4 regions of the Streptomyces sp. NPDC007157 genome follow, and region 1 is predicted to be linked to each of the others. Evidence: riboswitches for the same ligand, from Rfam matches in the RefSeq annotation. Region 1 holds a riboswitch; each other region holds the start of a gene.
What was found. Region 1 has a riboswitch for cobalamin ahead of ABZ642_RS12765 (cobalamin biosynthesis protein). Riboswitches for the same ligand answer to the same signal wherever they lie in the genome.
Positions count from the first base shown of each region.

Region 2: linked by a shared signal. The riboswitch ahead of ABZ642_RS07090 (CbtB-domain containing protein) and the one ahead of ABZ642_RS12765 (cobalamin biosynthesis protein) in region 1 are both predicted to bind cobalamin.
Region 3: linked by a shared signal. The riboswitch ahead of ABZ642_RS01615 (hypothetical protein) and the one ahead of ABZ642_RS12765 (cobalamin biosynthesis protein) in region 1 are both predicted to bind cobalamin.
Region 4: linked by a shared signal. The riboswitch ahead of metE (5-methyltetrahydropteroyltriglutamate--homocysteine S-methyltransferase) and the one ahead of ABZ642_RS12765 (cobalamin biosynthesis protein) in region 1 are both predicted to bind cobalamin.

Region 1 covers NZ_JBEYFE010000006.1:68,058-72,698, reverse strand. Annotated here, with positions in the region: gene ABZ642_RS12770 (cobyric acid synthase) at 1-1,337, opposite strand, end outside; gene ABZ642_RS12765 (cobalamin biosynthesis protein) at 1,334-2,317, opposite strand; cobalamin riboswitch at 2,417-2,559, opposite strand; gene ABZ642_RS12760 (hypothetical protein) at 2,698-2,925, opposite strand; gene ABZ642_RS12755 (inorganic phosphate transporter) at 2,945-4,192, opposite strand; gene ABZ642_RS12750 (lysozyme) at 4,367-4,641, opposite strand, start outside.
Region 2 covers NZ_JBEYFE010000003.1:343,663-348,303, forward strand. Annotated here, with positions in the region: gene pgm (phosphoglucomutase (alpha-D-glucose-1,6-bisphosphate-dependent)) at 1-151, opposite strand, end outside; gene ABZ642_RS07080 (hypothetical protein) at 516-683, shown strand; gene ABZ642_RS07085 (CbtA family protein) at 852-1,604, opposite strand; gene ABZ642_RS07090 (CbtB-domain containing protein) at 1,626-1,847, opposite strand; cobalamin riboswitch at 1,889-2,026, opposite strand; gene ABZ642_RS07095 (enoyl-CoA hydratase/isomerase family protein) at 2,210-3,274, opposite strand; partial or broken gene ABZ642_RS07100 (acyl-CoA dehydrogenase family protein) at 3,271-3,513, opposite strand; gene ABZ642_RS07105 (carboxymuconolactone decarboxylase family protein) at 3,599-4,159, shown strand; gene sigJ (RNA polymerase sigma factor SigJ) at 4,156-4,641, shown strand, end outside.
Region 3 covers NZ_JBEYFE010000001.1:364,592-369,232, forward strand. Annotated here, with positions in the region: gene ABZ642_RS01600 (DUF2993 domain-containing protein) at 122-826, opposite strand; gene ABZ642_RS01605 (TetR family transcriptional regulator) at 942-1,607, shown strand; gene ABZ642_RS01610 ((2Fe-2S) ferredoxin domain-containing protein) at 1,826-2,233, opposite strand; gene ABZ642_RS01615 (hypothetical protein) at 2,211-2,414, opposite strand; cobalamin riboswitch at 2,468-2,645, opposite strand; partial or broken gene ABZ642_RS01620 (short-chain fatty acyl-CoA regulator family protein) at 2,660-3,130, opposite strand; partial or broken gene ABZ642_RS01625 (isocitrate lyase) at 3,130-3,597, shown strand; cobalamin riboswitch at 3,601-3,761, shown strand; gene ABZ642_RS01630 (stealth family protein) at 3,813-4,641, opposite strand, start outside.
Region 4 covers NZ_JBEYFE010000001.1:417,928-422,568, reverse strand. Annotated here, with positions in the region: gene ABZ642_RS01880 (endonuclease/exonuclease/phosphatase family protein) at 1-480, shown strand, start outside; gene metE (5-methyltetrahydropteroyltriglutamate--homocysteine S-methyltransferase) at 533-2,851, opposite strand; cobalamin riboswitch at 3,026-3,219, opposite strand; gene ABZ642_RS01870 (flavin reductase family protein) at 3,377-3,892, opposite strand; gene ABZ642_RS01865 (alpha/beta hydrolase) at 3,951-4,641, opposite strand, start outside.

The DNA.
Region 1 (4,641 bases):
GCGGCGGCCGCCACTTCGCGCAGAAAGGCCCGGCGGAAGCCGTCCGACTCCAGGGAGCCGTGCCAGTGGGTGCCCCAGGTCGGCCCGACCCGGCAGCCGTCCAGGAATTGGTCCCCGCCGGTGACCTCGGCGACCCCGTGATGGATCTCGTACCCCTCGACGCGCTCGCCGAGGGCCTCGCCGACGGGCCGGGTGAGGGTCTTCTCCCGGGCGAACCGCACCCGGACGGGCAGGACACCCAGACCGGCCACCTGTCCGCGCCTGCTCTCGACCTCGTCCTCGATGTGCTCCCCGAGGATCTGGAAGCCACCGCAGATGCCGAGCACCGGCCGCCCCTCGGCGGCCCTGCGCTTCAGCGCCTCCGCGAGTCCCCGCTCCCGCAGCCACTCCAGGGCCCGGACCGTGCCCCGGGTGCCCGGGACCACGACGAGATCGGCGTCGGCGAGCTCCTCCGGGCGGTCCACGAACCGCACCACGACACCCGGTTCGGCGGCCAGCGCGTCCACGTCCGTGAAGTTGGACATCAGGGGGATGGCACAGACGGCGACCCGCAGGACGTCCGCACCGACGGGCGGGGCCGTGTTCGACTCCCGGACGGTCCCGCGCAGCGAGACCCTCAGCCCGTCCTCCTCGTCGATCCCGAGCCCGTGCCGGAAGGGGAGCACGCCGTAGGTGTGCCGCCCGGTGAGGCCGTGCAGCATGTCGAGGCCGGGCTCCAGCAGGGAGACGTCGCCCCGGAACTTGTTGACGAGGAACCCGGCGACGAGGGCCTGGTCCTCCGGCGAGAGCAGGGCGACGGTGCCGAAGAAGGAGGCGAACACGCCCCCGCGGTCGATGTCACCGACGACGAGCACCGGGATCCGCGCGTTGCGCGCGATCCCCATGTTCACGATGTCGGTCCGGCGCAGGTTGATCTCCGCCGGACTGCCCGCCCCCTCACAGATCACCGCGTCATACGTGCCCCGCAACTCGGCGAGACAGTCGAGCACGGTCCCGAGCAGCTTCTGCTGCCGCCCGCCGTGGTAGCCGCGCGCACTCAGCTCACCGACCGGCTTGCCGAGCAGCACTACCTGGCTGCTCTGCTCGCCGCCCGGCTTGAGCAGCACGGGGTTCATCAGCGCGGTCGGCTCGATGCGGCAGGCCTGCGCCTGCATGGCCTGCGCCCGCCCGATCTCGGCGCCCTCGCGCGTGACGAAGGAGTTGAGGGACATGTTCTGCGCCTTGAACGGCGCGACCTTGACGCCCTGCCGTACCAGCCACCGGCAGATACCGGCGGTGACGACACTCTTGCCGGCGTCGGAGGTGGTACCGGCCACGAGGAGGCCGCCGCCGTTCACGACGCCCGTCCCGACCGCTGTGCGGAGCGCTGTGCCGGGCGCCGTGCAAGCGCCTCCCGCACCAGGGCCCCGGCCGCGCCGGCCCCGAACGCCAGCCACCCCACCCGCCGTGACAACCGCACCGCCCGCTCGATGTCCGCGACTTCCACCGCACGCCCCTTCCCGTTCAGCACCGGCCGATGCTCGACCCGCCCGCCGTAGGACAACGTCCCGCCGAGCCGTACCCCGAGCGCCCCCGCGAACGACGCCTCCACCGGCCCGGCGTTGGGGCTCGGGTGCTTCGCCGCGTCGGACCGCCAGGCCCGCACGGCCCCCTTGGCGTCGTCTCCGGCGACGGCGGCCAGCACGGCGGTGAGCCGTGCCCCCGGCCACCCCGCCACGTCGTCCAGCCGCGCCGAGGCCCACCCGTACCGCCGGTACCGGGCCGACTTGTGACCCACCATGGCGTCCAGGGTGTTGACGGCCCGGAACCCGAGCAGCCCCGGCACCCCGCCCACGGCCCCCCACACCAGCGCACCCACGACCGCGTCGCTCGTGTTCTCGGCGACGGACTCCACGACGGCCCGGGCGATCCCGTCGGCGTCCAGGGCCTGCGGATCCCGTCCGCACAGATGCGGCAGCCGGGCCCGGGCGGCCTCGACGTCCCCCGTCCTGAGGGCGCGCCCGATGACGCCGGCCTCGCGGGCGAGTGAGGTGCCCCCGACGACGGCCCAGGTGGCGGTCGCGGTGAGCGCGACGGAAGCGGCGGTGGACGGTCGTACGACCCGCTGGGCCAGGGCACCCAGAGTCACGGCGCCGCCGGCGCAGACGGCGGTGTGCAGCGCGCCCCACCCGCGGTGGTCCCGCCACAGCGCTCGTTCGACGGCACCGGCCGCCCGTCCGAACGCGGCGACCGGATGCCCGCGGCGCGGATCGCCGAGCAGCAGATCGCCGAGAAGGCCGGCGGCGGCGCCGTACGCGAAGACGCGACCGGCACCCATCGGCTCAGCCCGCCGCGGGGGCGGGAACGGGCCTGGTACTCAACCTCGAACGGCAGCCGCGCATGGAGATATGTCCTCACTCAGGGTGTCCACGCCCTGGTTCGACGAGACCGGCGGTGAGAGTTCCTGGCTCCCGGGGATTGCTACCCCGGTGACAGTGGCGGGACCGCGCCGGATTCACACCGGCTTCCTCTCTTGGCGCCGTACTTGGCTCCGGAAGTCCACCATGCCCCCGGAAGACCAGTCAACTTGCCGTTGACCTGCGAGGGGAGTGTGTGGGAAGGCCCACACCGGTGGTCCTGCGGGGCTGGTGGGACATGCCGAAGGCTCCTCCCGAGCGAGTCGGAGAGGAGCCTTCCTCGGCTCTGTTCAGGTCTGGGTCAGGCCTTGGCCACGATCAGGTGGATGCCGTAGGCCACCGCGGCCGCGCAGGCGGCGAAGCACAGGTAGGCGGCGGTCACGGCCAGGGCCGCGGAATTGCCCTGGGCCATGGCGCGTTCGCGGGCGGAGAGGCCCTTGATGCCGAGGGTGAAGAGGGCCACCATGCCCACGGTGACCACGAGGCTGACGCCGAAGACGGAGCCGATGGCTGCCCAGTCGATGTTCATGTCGGTTCTTCCTCGGGGGTCAGACGGTCGCGGCCGGGTCGGTGGCGGCGGCCGGCGCGGGTGACGGGGCGGGGGACGGGATCGTGGCGGTGAGGTCGTCGGTCACCGTGCCCGCGGGCGGCGGGGACACGGCGGCCATCGCCGCGGTCACCACACCGGCCGGCTCCGTGCCGTCGTTGACGTTGGCGCTGTCCACGACCTCGCGGCGGGAGAGCTTCCAGATCGTGGCGCTGGAGGCGACGAGGAAGACGGCGACGACCGCCGTGCCCCAGTCGCCGAGGTCCGTCACGGACTCGGCGAGCGCGCCGACCACCGCGGCCGCGGGGAGGGTGAGCACCCAGGCGACCATCATGCGGGTCGCGGTGGACCAGCGGACCGTGCCGCCCTTGCGGCCCAGGCCCGCGCCCATCACGGAACCGGAGACGACGTGTGTGGTGGAGAGGGAGAAGCCGAGGTGGGAGGAGGCCAGGATGGCGGTGGCCGCGCTGGTCTGGGCGGCGAAGCCCTGCTGCGGCTGGAGGTCGGTCAGGCCCTTGCCCATGGTGCGGATGATCCGCCAGCCGCCGATGTAGGTGCCGAGGGCGATGGCGAGGCCGGCGGAGAGGATGACCCAGGTGGGAGGGTTCGAGCCGGGGGCGATGGAGCCGCCCGCGATCAGCGCGAGGGTGATGATGCCCATCGTCTTCTGCGCGTCGTTGGTGCCGTGCGCGAGGGAGACCAGGCCGGCGGAGGCGATCTGACCGGCGCGGAAGCCCTTGCGGGTGGCGTTGTCGTCGGCGTTCTTGCCGATCGTGTACGACAGGCGGGTGGCGAGCATCGCCGCGAGGCCCGCGACGACGGGGGCGGCGACCGCCGGGAGCAGGACCTTGGTGACCAGCACGTCGCCGTGGACCGCGCCGAGGCCGGCGGAGGCGACGGTGGCGCCGATCAGACCGCCCATCAGGGCGTGCGAGGAACTGGAGGGCAGACCCACCAGCCAGGTCACCAGGTTCCAGAGGATCGCGCCGACCAGGGCGGCGAAGATGACCTCGGGGCGGATGCCGTTCTCGTCGACGAGGCCCTTGGAGATCGTGTTGGCGACCTCCACGGAGAGGAAGGCGCCCACCAGGTTGAGCGCGGCCGACATGGTCACCGCGATCTTGGGCTTGAGTGCGCCGGTCGAGATGGTCGTGGCCATCGCGTTGGCGGTGTCGTGGAAACCGTTCGTGAAATCAAACGCGAGTGCGGTCACCACCACAATCGCGAGGATCAGCGAGAAGTTTTCCATTTACCCAGACAATCTTTAGAGGTCATCGGCCGTTGGACCGTAGGCAACCTGGATGAACGGAAGGTGAACTGGGATGGTCTCTGTGGTGTCTGAGATCGACTTCGAGGTATCCGCGCGCGGGAACGGGCGAAGCCGCCGTCCCGTATGCGGTCCGGCGGCTCAGTCGTCCGTTGGTCAGTAGCCCTCGGCGAACGCCTTCAGCCGGCTCGCCGACCCGTTGAAGAGATTCTGGTCACCCGGCAGGCTGCCGCTGTTGTCGTACTGCCAGAAGGTCCACCGCGACCACCCGGCCGGCAGCGCGCCCGCGTCCGCCGAGCCGTGGCGGGCGATCCACAGGGCGTGGTTCGCGGCGAAGGCGCCGCTGCCGCCGGTGCAGAGGTTCCACCAGTGGGTGGTCGTGTAGATCACCGGCCGCCGACCGGTCTCCCGCTTCAGTTCGTCACTGAAGG
Region 2 (4,641 bases), on a different contig from region 1:
GCGACGATCCGCGGTGCCCCGAAGTGCCGAACGCCACCCGCTGGGCCGGGTCGGCCGGGTCGGGGTGCAGTGCGTAGTACGCCGTGACCAGCCGGGCCACGTCGACGAGGTCCTCCGGAGCCGCCGGCCGGCCCGCTCGCTCATGCGGCATGAGTCCACTTCCTCCGCAGTCGTTGATCGATCGCTGGACGCCCATCTTTCCTTGTCAGCGGCGGCGGACGCGAGTGCGGCACCGGCACCGGCACCGGCACCGAAGACACGGCGGGTTCACGGCTGGTTCACCGCAGCCGCGGCGCACCCGGGGCGCGCTGCTCGAAGATGCCGAGCAGCCGGTCGAGGACGGTGGCCCCACGTTCGGCGCGGGCCCAGGATACGGCGCTCGTACGGCAGGCGACGGGCGGTCGGCCGAACGGCTCCCCGACGGGCGCGGCGGACGTTCCGGAAGGCCTCCGGGGGGACATACTGAAAATCAGTCAACTCCCGCGCCCCCGGGGCACTCACGAGAGGCCGCACCCGTGGAGAACTCCCTCGCGCCCGCCGCCCAGGATCGCTACGACACCTATCTGAACCATGTGAGGCGCTGCCCCGACTGCCGCCCCGTGCGCTGCCGGACGGGGCAGGCACTGGTGCGTGCCTATCTGACGACCACCCGGGCGGAGCGATCCGAGACCCACAAGCACTGATCGCGCGGCGCTTCACCCCTCCTCGCCTTCACAGGCCACGCCGATCGGCAGGTCGCGGTACCGCACAGACCGAATCGATGAACTGGTCCCGGGAATGAAGGAGTTCGGGCGGAGAACGCGAGAGGGCCCCCGGATGGTTCCGGAGGGCCCTCACGTGCCGTGAATCGTTCAGTGTGCGGCGGGAACCGTCCGCCCGGCCGGAACCGTCGCCGGCTTGGGGTTGAGCTGCCGTTCCGCCAACTCGCCGAAGAGCAGGCCGAACCCGCCCCACAGCACCAGCTGGATGGCCAGCGCCGAGAGCCGGAACCGCCACAGCAGGGTGGCCGGGAAGTCCGTCGGCACCTCGTTGATGGTCGGCAGGAACTGGTACGCCAGTCCGATGACGACCGCGAACGCGGCCGCCGCGACCACGGTCGCCCACCAGGTGCCGAGGCTCGGCCGGAGCCGCTTGCCCAGGATGGTGGCGGCGACCGCCAGGAGCACGCTGAGCACCATCATCAGGAAGTACAGCGTGGTCCGCTTGCCGATGGTGTCCGGGTCGCCCACCGACGGCGGGTTGGCCGGGTACTTCAGGAAGGGCACGACGTACACGGCGAGCAGCGCACAGACGGACAGCAGCAGCGCCGTCGCCCGCGGCGAGAAGCGGCCGACGCGGCCCAGGGCGAAGGAGTAGGCGAGTGCCGCGATGCCGCCGAAGGCGACCCCGTAGACCAGCACACCGGTGGCCAGGCCCGCGGTGGACTGGAGAGAACGGGAGACGACCTCCATCTCGTGCTCGTGCGAGTGGGCGTCCTCGAAGCTGATCGCCTTGTCGACGTTCGGCTCACCGAGGAGGTAGGCGGCGACCAGGGCGAGCACACCGGCGGCGAGGCCGGCGAGCATGCCCCGCACCAGGAGGTTTCTTACCGTTGCGGAGTTCATGAGCGTGTGGCGTCCCTTGCGTCAGTGGCAGGGGAAGCCGAGGAGGTGGCGGGCGTCGTGCACCCACTCGTGGACGTCCGTGCCGCTGAACACGGAGGTGGCCCCCTGCTCGGCGCCGACGAAGTAGAGCAGGATGAGCATGAGGATGCCGAAGAAGACCGCCCAGGGAGCTATCGCGCTCAGCGGCAGCTTGGCGGGAACGACGGGGGTGGTGGCTGTCGGCTGCGCGACGGTCTGCGCCATGGCAGAACCTCCTCTGGGAGTTCGCGTCCCATCTCGGTGGTGCACTGGACGACTGCTACGGGTCTGACTCACGAGCTCCCAGGGGGCTCTCGCTTACAGTGGCGCGACCGTGCCGGACTTCCACCGGCTTCCGTTCTGTCGTCGTCGATATCGGACAGACCGTACCGCGTGTCAGGAGCACGGCCAAGACCGCACCATCAGGCGTGATCTTCATCTCGCGTCCGGTGGCCTGTTCTGGGGGTGCCGGGTCAGCGGTGACGGAACCCGCCGGTCGTTCGCCGGTCCAGGTAGCCCTGCGGCTGCATCTTCCCGGCGCCGGCGTTCGACGAGGATCGTCTCCTGCCCGGCGGCGACGGTACGGCTCACCAGGCCGCCTCCGTGGTGGTGTCGGGTCCGGCGAGGCCCAGTTCGCGTTCGCCGAGCGGAGCGAAGAACCGGTCGACGTCGGCGTCGGTGACCTCGGCGAGAGTGGCCGGGGACCAGCGCGGGTCGCGGTCCTTGTCGATGACCTGGGCACGGATGCCCTCCACCAGGTCGGGGGCGGCCAGGGCGGCGCAGGAGACGCGGTACTCCTGGTCGAGGACCCGCTCCAGCGGACCGAGCCGCCGGGCCCGGCGCATCGCCGCCAGGGTGACCTTCAGGGAGGTCGGCGACTTGGTGAGCAGGGTCTCCGCCGCCTCCTTCGCCGCCGGGTCGCCGTGGGCGAGCAGCCGCCGGACGATCTCCTCGACCGTGTCGGCGGCGTAGCAGGCGTCGATCCACTCGCGGTGGCGGGCCAGTTCGCCTTCCGGCGCCGGTCGCACGTGCCCGTCGAGCGCGTCGTGGACGGGTCGGTCGGCGAGGTCGGCGATCAGCCGCTCGATCCTGTCCGAGGGGACACAGTGGTCGGCGAGTCCGCACAGCAGGGCGTCCGCCGCGCCGATCTGAGCGCCTGTCAGCGCGAGGTGGGTGCCGAGTTCGCCGGGGGCGAGGGCGAGCAGGTAGGTGCCGCCGACGTCGGGGACGAAGCCGATACCGGTCTCCGGCATCGCGATCCGCGACCGCTCGGTGGCGATCCGGACGCTGCCGTGCGCGGAGACGCCGACGCCGCCGCCCATGACGATGCCGTCCATGATCGCGACATAGGGCTTGGGGTAGCGGGCGATCCGGGCGTTGAGGCGGTACTCGTCGCGCCAGAACTCCGCCGACACGGTGCCGCCCCCGGCGCGGACGTCCTCGTAGATGCTGCGGATGTCTCCGCCCGCGCACAGGCCGCGCTCCCCCGCGCCGGTGATGACGACGGTCTCGACGGCCGGGTCGTGCTCCCAGGCGGTGAGGGCCTCGGCGATGGACCGGACCATGGCGTGGGACAAGGCGTTGAGTGCCTTGGGCCGGTTGAGGGTGAGGTGGGCCGCCCGGCCGGCGGTGTGGAGCAGGACGTCGCTCATCCGAGGGCCTCCGTGCGGCCGCGGGCCACGATGACGCGCATGATCTCGTTGGTTCCTTCCAGGATCTGCTGGACCCGCAGGTCACGGACGATCTTCTGGATACCGTACGCGCAGGGGTAGCCGTAGCCACCGTGCAGCCGGAGCGCGCGGTCGGCGAGGTGGGCCAGGCCACGGTCGAGGGCACTGCGGGCGCCGACTGGGGAGCAGGCGGCAGTGGCGAGCCGGCCGCCGACGACACCGGCCGGCCCCTGTCACATCCGCGCTCCGGGCGGTGTCTTCATGCCGAACAGGCAACGCATACCGGCAACAGACGAGGAGAACACCGTGACGCCGCGCATTCCGAAGGCCGAACTCCCCGCCGGGCTCAAGGCGAACATGGTCGAACAGCTCGGTGCCGTGCCCGAGAACGTCGAGGTGCTGTGGCACAGTCCCGAGGTCGCCCAGGACAACCTGGAGTTCGGCGGCAGGGTCGGCGCCTGGGACCGGGCCGACACGAGCCTCAAGTCGTTCGCGCACATGGCGGTGGCGGCCCAGGTGGGCTGCACCTGGTGCCTGGACGTCGGCTACTTCCAGGCGCAGAACGGGAACCTGGACCTGTCCAAGGCCAGCCAGGTGCCACGCTGGCGGGAGTCTGACGTCTTCACGCCGCTGGAGCGGGACGTGATGGAGTACGCCGAGGCCGTGACGAACACCCCGCCGACCGTGACCGACGAGATGCACGCCGCTCTGCTGGACCGGCTCGGCGCGCCGGCGATGGTCGAGCTCACCGCGTTCATCGCCTATGTCAACCTGGCGACCAGGGCGAACGTGGCGAACGGGGTCGGCTCGCAGGGCTTCTCCGACGCCTGCGCGATCCCCCTGGCCAAGCCGGCCGCGACGGCATGACGGCCGACCTGTCCGCCGAGGACCTGTTCGTCGACCATCGCCGTCTGCTGTTCACGGTCGCCTACGAGATGCTCGGGTCGGCGGCCGACGCGGAGGACGTTCTCCAGGAGTCCTGGCTGCGATGGGCCGACGTCGACAGGTCCCGGGTGCGGGACCCACGGGCCTACCTCGTCCGGATCGTCACCCGCCAGGCGCTCAACCGGCTGCGGACGCTGTCCCGCAGTCGTGAGGAATACGTCGGTGAATGGCTGCCGGAACCGCTGCTGACCGGCCCCGATGTCGCCGAGGACGTCGAACTCGCGGACAGCGTCTCGATCGCGATGCTCACCGTGCTGGAGACACTCGCACCGACCGAGCGGGCGGTGTTCGTGCTCCGCGAGGTCTTCGACGTGCCGTACGGGGAGATCGCCGAAGCGGTGGGCAAGTCGGCCGCCGCGGTACGGCAGATCGCCCGGCGGTCCCGCGAGCATGTGGCGGCCCGG
Region 3 (4,641 bases), on a different contig from region 1:
ACCGGAGAGGCGGGCCGGACCGTCTGGGGGCGCCGGTGGGTCAGGCGTCGAAGGCGGCGGGCCGCCGGGGGCACCGATGGGTCAGGCGTCGAAGGCGGCGGGCCGAGGGGACATCGGTGGGTCAGGCGTCGAGGGTGGCGGGGCCGCCGCGGAGGGACAGGCTCAGGCCGTCGTCGGTGACGGTGAGCCGCTGCGGCTTCAACTCCAGTGGCAGATCGGCCAGTTCAACGGTGCGCCGGGCCTTTTCGGTGAGCTTTTCCGACAGGGCCTCGGGCAGGGGGTTGCCGTTGAAGGTGGGCTGCTCGGGAGTGATCTCGATCGACGTGCCGTGCAGGGAGGGCTTCAGGGGAATGGTGACCGCGCCTCCGGGGCCGGCGCGGACGATCAGCCGTCCGCTCGCGGGGTCGGCCGCCATCGTGCCGTTCATCTGCCGCAACTGGTCGCCGGTGAGTGACCCGGTGCCTATCCCGACGTCCACGGTGGTCGACCGCACCGTGACGACGCCTGCGCGGGGGCGGACGTCGCGGAGCCGGGCATCGATGTCGAGATCGTGAAACTGGTTCACGGACGCCCCGTCGGCCTCCAGTTCGACCTCGGGACAGATGCCCCGGGCCAGCTGCCACAGCGCCGGTGTGCCGCCCAGGCCGACGTCGGGGGTCTCCCCCAGCCGCTTCTCGGCCGCGGTGGCGAACCGGTCGGCCATCCGGCCGCGGACCGTCAGCTCGGCCGCGCCCGCGGCGCCGGCCAGGGCGAGGACGGTGACCGCGGCGACCGCGGTGCGGGGCCGCGACCGGGCCCGGCGCACTAGACCGCGAAAAAGTGTCATGACTGACACGATACACAAAGTGTCAGGACTGACAGTTTTCAGGACCGCGGCAGCATGAACGCGACGGGCATGAACGCGACAGAACGGTGCCTGCGGTGCGTGACAGGATGAGGGCGTGAACGAGCAGGGCATGCGCGCGGAGTCCGTCGACGTGGAAAGCGGACCCGAGGAGGGGCGGAGGGCCCGGAAGAAGGCCGCCACCCGCCAGGCACTGCAGCAGGCGGCCGCCCGCATGTTCGCGGAGCACGGCTACCAGGAGACGGCGGTCAAGGACATCGCCGCGGCGGCCGGGGTCACCGAGCGCACCTTCTTCCGCTACTTCCCCTCGAAGGAAGACCTGATCTTCGCCGAGATCCTCGACCTGGTGCCCTTGTTGAAGAGGGAGATCCCCCTGCGGCCCTCGGCAGAGCCCCCGCTCTCCGCCGTCCTGAACGGCCTGCTCACAGCCGCCGCGGAGCTGGACTCGGGACTGGCCATCCTCTTCGTCGGCGCACCGCCCCGCTCCCTGTCGGGCAACGCGCCGCGCACCCACGTGCTGACCTCCTTCGAGGACGGCATCGCCGACGCACTCGAGACGCGCTTCGCGCGGCAGGCGCCCGACGAGCCGCCCCACAGGCGCGCACTGCGCGCCTCGGTACTGGCCCGCGCGGCGGTCGCCGCCGTCCGCGGTGCCCTGATCGCCTACTCCTACGACGGCACCGGGGACGCGGACCATCGCTCCGTCGACGACTTCGCCGCGCTGCTGACGGAAGCGTTCGAGGTTCTGCGGGGCGCCGCGTAGGGCCGACCTCCGCGGGAAATCCCGCGGACCGTCCGAACTGCCTGATCAGCCGCTCGGGTAAGGCGTACGCCTTCATGCCGCGGTCGCGGGTGGTCTGGACGCAGCAGGAACGCGGGGACGTCGTTCTCACCGTCCCCGAGCCGGACTGCCGCGGTACTCCCGCTCCCGTCTTCCCGGCGGAGCCCCGGGTACCGGGTCCTCGGGCTTTCCCTCGTCGCTCAGTTGCCTCGTTCTCGTCGCACCCTCCGGGGCGGCGTGAAGACGTAGAGGTCGAGGATGTCGGGGCATGGGGCGACGCCGGGGCCGCCGGCCCGCACCCAGCGGGCGATGTCCTCGGTGGCGTCCTGATCGTTGACGAGGCCGAGCCAGACCGGGCGGGCGCCGGTGGCGCGGGCGGCGGCGGAGGGCTGGACGACGATCACGTTGGCGTGCTCGCAGACGTCGAGGCAGTCCGAGACGCGTACGGGGACCTTCTCGGTCAGGTGCGCGATCTGCTGGGCGTGATCCACTCCGGGCACTTTCACAGTTCCGCAGCAGCAGTCCCGGCAGACGACGACGCGGCACGGCGCCCGTCCGGCGGGGGTGTGCTCCGTGCGGGCTTCTTCAGGGCGCTGATCGGACGTCACTCGTCGTGCTCCTCTTCCGGGGAGATCCCGTCGCTGTGGCCGCCGGCCGCAGGAAGCGGATCACGGGGTGGCCGGGAGGGTGGGTGACCTCGGCGAGGTGCCGGATGTCGAGGTGGTCGGTGGGTTCGTCGAGGAGGAGTTCGCGGGGTTCCTGGGCGAGAGCGCAGGAGAACACGGGCATGCCTCGGGGGTCGGGGCTCGTACGCGGAGCCTGGCCTACGGATGTCCTCCGCACCGGGGCGCGGAGGTGCCAGCGGGTCTTCGGACTCGGGTTCGTCCGGTCGGGGCGCCTTCCCGGTCTCCCAGTGGCGTGCGGGCCCCGCCCGTCCCCCTCACCGCTGCGCGTCAGTTCCGGATTCGCACCGGATTCCCTGGCCTCGGATGTGGCTCGACTGGCCCGCTGAGGCTATCAAGTCCGTCATACGGTCAGACCGTGTGCTCGGTCACCGGGTACGGCACGAACGTGCTGGTGTTCTGGTCGATGAGCAGTGGACGCCCCAGCGGTGGCACCGCCCGCTGGGCGCAGTCGAGGCGTTCGCAGACGCGGCAGCCCATGCCGATGGGGGTGGCGGCGGAGGCGTTGGTGAGGTCGAGGCCGTCGGCGTGGACGAGGCGGTGGGCGTGGCGGATCTCGCAGCCGAGGCCGATGGCGTAGGTCCTGCCGGGTTCGCCCCAGCCGCCGCGGTGCCGGGTGATCGCGCGGGCCGTCCACAAGTACCGCTGTCCGTCGGGCATTTAGGCGATCTGGACGTGGATGCGGCCGGGGGCGGCGAACGCCTCGTAGACGTTCCACAGCGGGCAGGTGCCGCCGGCCCGGGAGAAGTGGAAGCCGGTCGCCGACTGGCGCTTGGACAGGTTGCCGGCCCGGTCGACGCGGACGAAGGAGAAGGGGACGCCGTGCGATGATCGCGGCGGGCGCGGCCGGCATCCACTACGAGGACCAGCTCGCCTCCGAGAAGAAGTGCGGACACCTCGGCGGCAAGGTCCTCGTCCCCACCGCGCAGCACATCCGCACCCTCAACGCGGCCCGTCTCGCCGCCGACATCGCCGACGTCCCGACCGTCGTCATCGCCCGCACCGACGCCCTGGCCGCCACCCTCCTGACCACCGACGTGGACGAGCGCGACGCCGAGTTCGTCACCGGCGAACGCACCTCCGAGGGCTTCTACCGGGTCCGCAACGGCATGACCCCGGTCATCGCCCGCGGGCTCGCCCACGCCCCGTACGCCGACCTGATCTGGGTCGAGACCGGCACCCCGGACCTCGCCCAGGCCCGCGAGTTCGCCGAGGCGGTCCACGCAGGCGTTCCGCGGCACCTTCCGGATGCTGGAGGATCCCCTCCCCGGCGGAGTGACAGCCCGTAGGTGGCCGGAGCAGTTGGTTCGCCCCGTCCGCCAGACGGGGTGCCGTAAGAGGGAACCCGGTGGGAATCCGGGACTGCCCCGCAGCGGTGAGCGGGAACGACCGCCGTCATACGCACCAACAACCTCGGCCACTACGCAGACCAGGGCGTGCGGAACATTCTTCCCGTGTTCCGGCCGGCCGCCTCGGTGGGGTCCGGGCTCGGTTCCGGGCCTGTTCACTCACGGCGCTGTGCTTCCTCCCGCGTCGGCTGGGAGGGGACTCCCGTCGTGAGCGGTGCGACAGGGCGGGTGGTGCTGCGGGGTGCTCCTTCGAAGCGGCTCGGAAACGGGTACTTCCGCTCCAGGAAGGTGCGGATCGCGGCCTGGGCGGCCGGTCTGGTCTCCGGGGGCGTGTCCACGTCGTTGAGGCAGAAGAAGTCGATGTCCTCGCCGGCCGTGAGGCGGGCCAGGCGGCGGCCCATGTCCGGTGTGCCCAGCTGGACGTAGCGGAAGCGGTAGTCGGCGGGGACGGCCCGGCCGGTTGCCATCGCCCAGTGGTGGTGGAGCGTGGACGCGGGGGCCACGTCGGAGGTGGAACGGAAGCGCGAGTAGGCGGTCCGTTCGAGTTCCTCGATGCCGAGGCTCTCCATCTCCCGCATGACCGAGAGCAGTTGGGGATGCGGGGTGTGCAGTGACTTGTGCGTGATGTGTCTGCCGTGGAAGCGCCTGATCACCTCGCGGGCGTTCTTGCCGGCGGAGTTCGGGGCCGGTTCGAGGGGGTGCGGGGCGCCGACTCCGAGTTTCAGAGGGGACAGCGGGATACGGGCGATGCCGTTGCCGTGGAAGAAGTGCTCGGGTCCCACCGGGCGGTTGATGAAGACGTCGTCGTTGAAGTAGAGGTAGTGCTCCGACAGGCCGGGGATGTGGTGCAGGCCGCTTTCTATGGCGTGGGAGTTGAAGACGGGGAGCGCGTCGGCCGGGAGGATGTCCCGGTGGTCGATCACCGTCAGACCCTCCGCGTCCGCGTCCAGCCAGGCGGGGAGCTGGGAGTCGGTCACTAGATAG
Region 4 (4,641 bases), on a different contig from region 1:
ACGGTCTTCGTCATCGCCAACCACTTCATCTCCAAGGGCGGCGACGACCCGATCCACGGCCGCTACCAGGAGCCGACCCGCTCCTCGGAGACACAGCGGGGGCTCCAGGCGAAGGAGGAGAACGCCTTCGTCGAGTCGCTGCTCGCCGCCGACCCCCGGGCCCGGATCGTGGCCGCCGGTGACCTGAACGACTTCGAGTTCTCCGATGCCGTCAAGACCCTCACCGACGACGGCAACGACCTCACCGACCTCATCAACACCCTCCCGGTGTCCCAGCGTTACAGCTACGTCTACGACGGCAACAGCCAGACCCTGGACCACATCCTGACCAGCCCCTCCATCACCCGCTACGACTACGACGTCGTCCACATCAACTCCGAGTTCGCCGACCAGGCGAGCGACCACGACCCCCAGGTCGTCCGGATCGACGTGAAGAAGTGCGGCAAGAAGTCCCACCACCCGAAGCCGCACCAGAAGTGACGAGAACGGGCCGGGGCACCGAGGGCGCCCCGGCCCGGCTGGTCCGGTGCCGTCAGGAGCCGGGCAGCTCCTCACGGACCGTGCGGGCCGCGCTGACCAGGTTCTCCAGGGCGGCGCGGGTCTCGGGCCAGGCGCGGGTCTTCAGGCCGCAGTCGGGGTTGACCCACAGCCGCTCGGCGGGGATCGCCCTCAGGCCGGTGCGGAGCAGCCCGGCGGCCTCCTCCGCGCTCGGCACGCGCGGCGAGTGGATGTCGTAGACACCGGGTCCGGCCTCGCGCGGGTAGCCGTGCGCGGCGAGTTCGCGGGCGACCTGCATGTGCGAGCGGGCCGCCTCCAGGCTGATGACGTCCGCGTCCAGGTCGTCGATGGCCTGGACGATGTCGCCGAACTCGGCGTAGCACATGTGCGTGTGGATCTGGGTCCGAGGACGCACCCCGGCGGTGCTCAGCCGGAACGACTCGGTCGCCCACGCCAGGTAGTCCGGGCGGTCGGCGGCGCGCAGCGGCAGGGTCTCGCGCAGCGCCGGCTCGTCCACCTGGATCACCGAAGTCCCGGCCGCCTCCAGGTCGTTCACCTCGTCGCGCAGGGCGAGGGCGACCTGGCGGGCGGTGTCGCCGAGCGGCTGGTCGTCCCGGACGAAGGACCAGGCCAGCATGGTGACCGGACCGGTCAGCATGCCCTTGACCGGGCGGTCCGTGAGCGACTGGGCGTACGTCGTCCAGCGCACGGTCATCGGCTCGGGACGGGAGATGTCACCGGCCAGGATCGGCGGCCGCACGTACCGGGTGCCGTACGACTGGACCCAGCCGTGCCGCGTGGCCAGATACCCCGTCAGCCGCTCGGCGAAGTACTGGACCATGTCGTTGCGCTCGGGCTCACCGTGCACCAGGACGTCGATCCCGGACTTCTCCTGGAAGGAGATGACCTCCTGGATCTCGGCCCTGATCCGCTCCTCGTAGCCGGCCGTGTCGATCCGGCCCGTGCGCAGGTCGGCGCGCGCGGTGCGCAGTTCGCCGGTCTGCGGGAAGGAGCCGATGGTCGTGGTCGGCAGCAGCGGCAGCCCGAGGTGGGCACGCTGGGCGGTGGTCCGCTCGGTGTACGGCTGGGAGCGGCGGCCGTCGGCGTCGGTGATCGCGGCGGTGCGGGCGCGCACCGCCGGGTCCCGGGTGACGGCCGAGTTCTCGCGGGAGGCGAGGTCGGCCCGGTTCGCCGAGAGCCCGGCGGCGATGGTGTCGGTGCCCTGGGCCAGGCCCTTGGCGAGGGTGACGATCTCGGCGGTCTTCTGCTTCGCGAAGGCCAGCCAGCGCAGGATCTGCGGCTCGATGTCCCGCTCGGCCGCCGCGTCGAGGGGCACGTGGAGGAGGGAGCAGGAGGCGGCGACGTCGACCCGGTCGGCCAGGCCCAGCAAGGTGCCGAGTGTGGACAGCGACCCGGCGAGGTCGTTGACCCAGATGTTGCGGCCGTTGACGACACCCGCGACCAGCCGTTTGCCGGGCAGTCCGCCGACGGCGGCCAGCGCGTCCAGGTTGGCGGCGGCGGCCCCGGTGAAGTCCAGTGCCAGCCCCTCGACCGGGGCCTTGGCCAGCACCGGGAGTGCCTCGCCGAGGCGGTCGAAGTAGGAGGCGACCAGCAGTTTCGGGCGGTCGGGCAGGGCCCCCAGGTCGCGGTAGGCTCGCTCGGCGGCGTTCAGCTCGGCCGGGGTGCGGTCCTGGACCAGGGCGGGCTCGTCGAGCTGCACCCACTCCGCGCCGGCGGCGCGCAGGTCGGCGAGGACCTCGGCGTACACCGGGAGCAGCCGGTCGAGCAGGGTGAGCGGGTCGAAGCCGGCGGCCACGCCCGGGGCCGGCTTGGCGAGCAGCAGGTAGGTGACCGGGCCGACGAGCACCGGCCGGGCGGTGAGGCCGAGCGCGAGGGCCTCCCTCAGCTCGCCGACCTGCTTGCCGGAGTCGGCGGTGAAGACGGTGTCGGGGCCCAACTCCGGCACCAGGTAGTGGTAGTTGGTGTCGAACCACTTGGTCATCTCCAGCGGCGCCACGTCCTGGGTGCCGCGGGCCATGGCGAAGTAGCCGTCCAGCGCATCGGCGTCCACGGCGGCCCGGTGGCGGGCGGGGATCGCGCCGACCATCACGGTGGTGTCCAGGACGTGGTCGTAGTACGAGAAGTCGCCGGTGGGTACCTCGTGGATGCCGGCGCCGGCGAGCTGCCGCCAGTTGCTCCGGCGCAGGCCGGCGGCGGTGGCGCGGAGGGCGTCGGCGTCGACCCGGCCCTTCCAGTAGCCCTCGATCGCCTTCTTCAGTTCCCGGTTCGGTCCCTGGCGGGGGTAGCCGTACACGGTGGCCCGTGCTGCCGCGGCTGCGGACTTGGATGTCACGGAGATCTCCTTCGCGAGATGAATCCCTGAGATCCCGGAGACGGGACGAGAGCGCGAAGGGGCGACGAACCGGACGGAAACGACCCTGCACGGCACGGTCATCCGCCTGGTGTGTACGCCGACCCGCCCTCGAGGTCACCGGGATGTCCGCGCACGAGTGGTTCGCGCGCGGGCAGTTGGCAGGTCTTCGGACTCGCGGGCACGCCCTCCTGACGGAGGACACCTACCGGCCGTCGCTTCCCAGGTCCGTACGTCGGGCCCAGTGCGTATGACGGCGTTCGTTCCCACTCACCGCTGCGGGGCAGTCCCGGATTCCCACCGGGTTCCCTCTTGCGACGCATCCCGCCTGGCGGACGGGGCGAACCAGCTGCACCGGCCAGCCTAAGGGGTACCACCGCGGACAGCGGCGACAGGTGCGTCATCCGGATGGTGTGAGCCGCCCCACCGGCTCCGCCGCCCGCGCCGTACCTCGGTTGCTCCCGGCGGGCCGCGCTCACCCCGGCGGATGCGAGCGGGGGCGTGGTCTCACACCAGTGGATGCGCCGATGCGAAGGATCCGTTGTGGTGGACGAGGGCCGGGGCCTCTTCGACCACCGCGCCCGCGTCGATCTCGCCGACGACCAGCAGGTGGTCACCGATGGTCTGACGCAGGGTGATGCGGGCCGACAGCCAGCCGGTGACGTCGTCGAGGATGGGCAGCCCGTCCGGCTGCGCCCGCCAGCGCACCCCGGCGAACCGGTCGACCCCGCTGCGCGCGAACTGCCTCGCCAGAGCGGCGTTCGCGGTGCCGAGGACATGGACGGCGAAGCGGTCCGCGAGGCGCGCGGCGGGGGTGCTGGACGCGTCGAGGCCGATGCAGAACGAGACCAGGGCCGGCCGCAGGGAGACGGAGGTGAAGGAGGTGGCGGTGAAGCCGACGGGGCCCGCGAAGGTGATCACCGTGACTCCGGCGGCGTGCCGGCGCAGGGTGTCGCGCAGGAGGTCCGCGCCGTCGGGGGCGGTGGCCGTGGGCGACGGGCTTCGATGGAGCGGGGCGCTCATGCCCTTTCCTTTCGGTACGCAGCGGGAGGGGTGAGAGAGGGACCTGCGACGGCGGCCGTCACCAGGCGCTCGACTCCACCGCGATCGCGGGCACCAGCCCGGTGCGCAATGCCTCCAGGAAGGTCACGACCTCGGCCGCGACCGAGCGGTGCTGGAGGTCGTTGAGGACGTCGTGGTGGGCGTCGCGGACCACCGCCAGCCGGGAGCGGGACAGCGTCTTCGCGGTACGGGCCAGGGCGTCGCGGTCCGCGAGCGGGTCCGCGTCGCCGACGAGGAGCAGGGCGGGGACGGCGAGGTCCGCGTGGTAGGCCGCGTCGAGCAGGGCACCGGGCAACGGGGCGTCGAGCGTGCCCCGTTGCGCGTCCGGGTCGTTGCTGAGCACACCTCGGTGGGTCGGGCAGGACGTGCGGACATCGAGTTCGTCGTCCCAGCCGCCGCCGGTCCCGGCGGTACGGCCCGGGAGGCCCGCCAGTACGACTGCCCCCGGCCGCATGGCGGCGGCCGAGGAGCCGCCGAGGCCGAGCAGTGCCGCGACGGCCGCGGCACCGGAGTCGGCGCCCACCAGCACGAGTGGACCGGTCACTCCGCCTTCGGCGGCCGCCGTACCCGCCACGGCGGCGGCGAGCCGGTCGCCGAACCGGGCCAGCGAACCGTTCAGGTCGTCGGCGTCGATCTCGGGGCCGTCCACGACCCGGACGCGGTAGGCGTCGGCCGCGAGCCGCCTGCCGAGACGGTCGTAGGCGGCACGG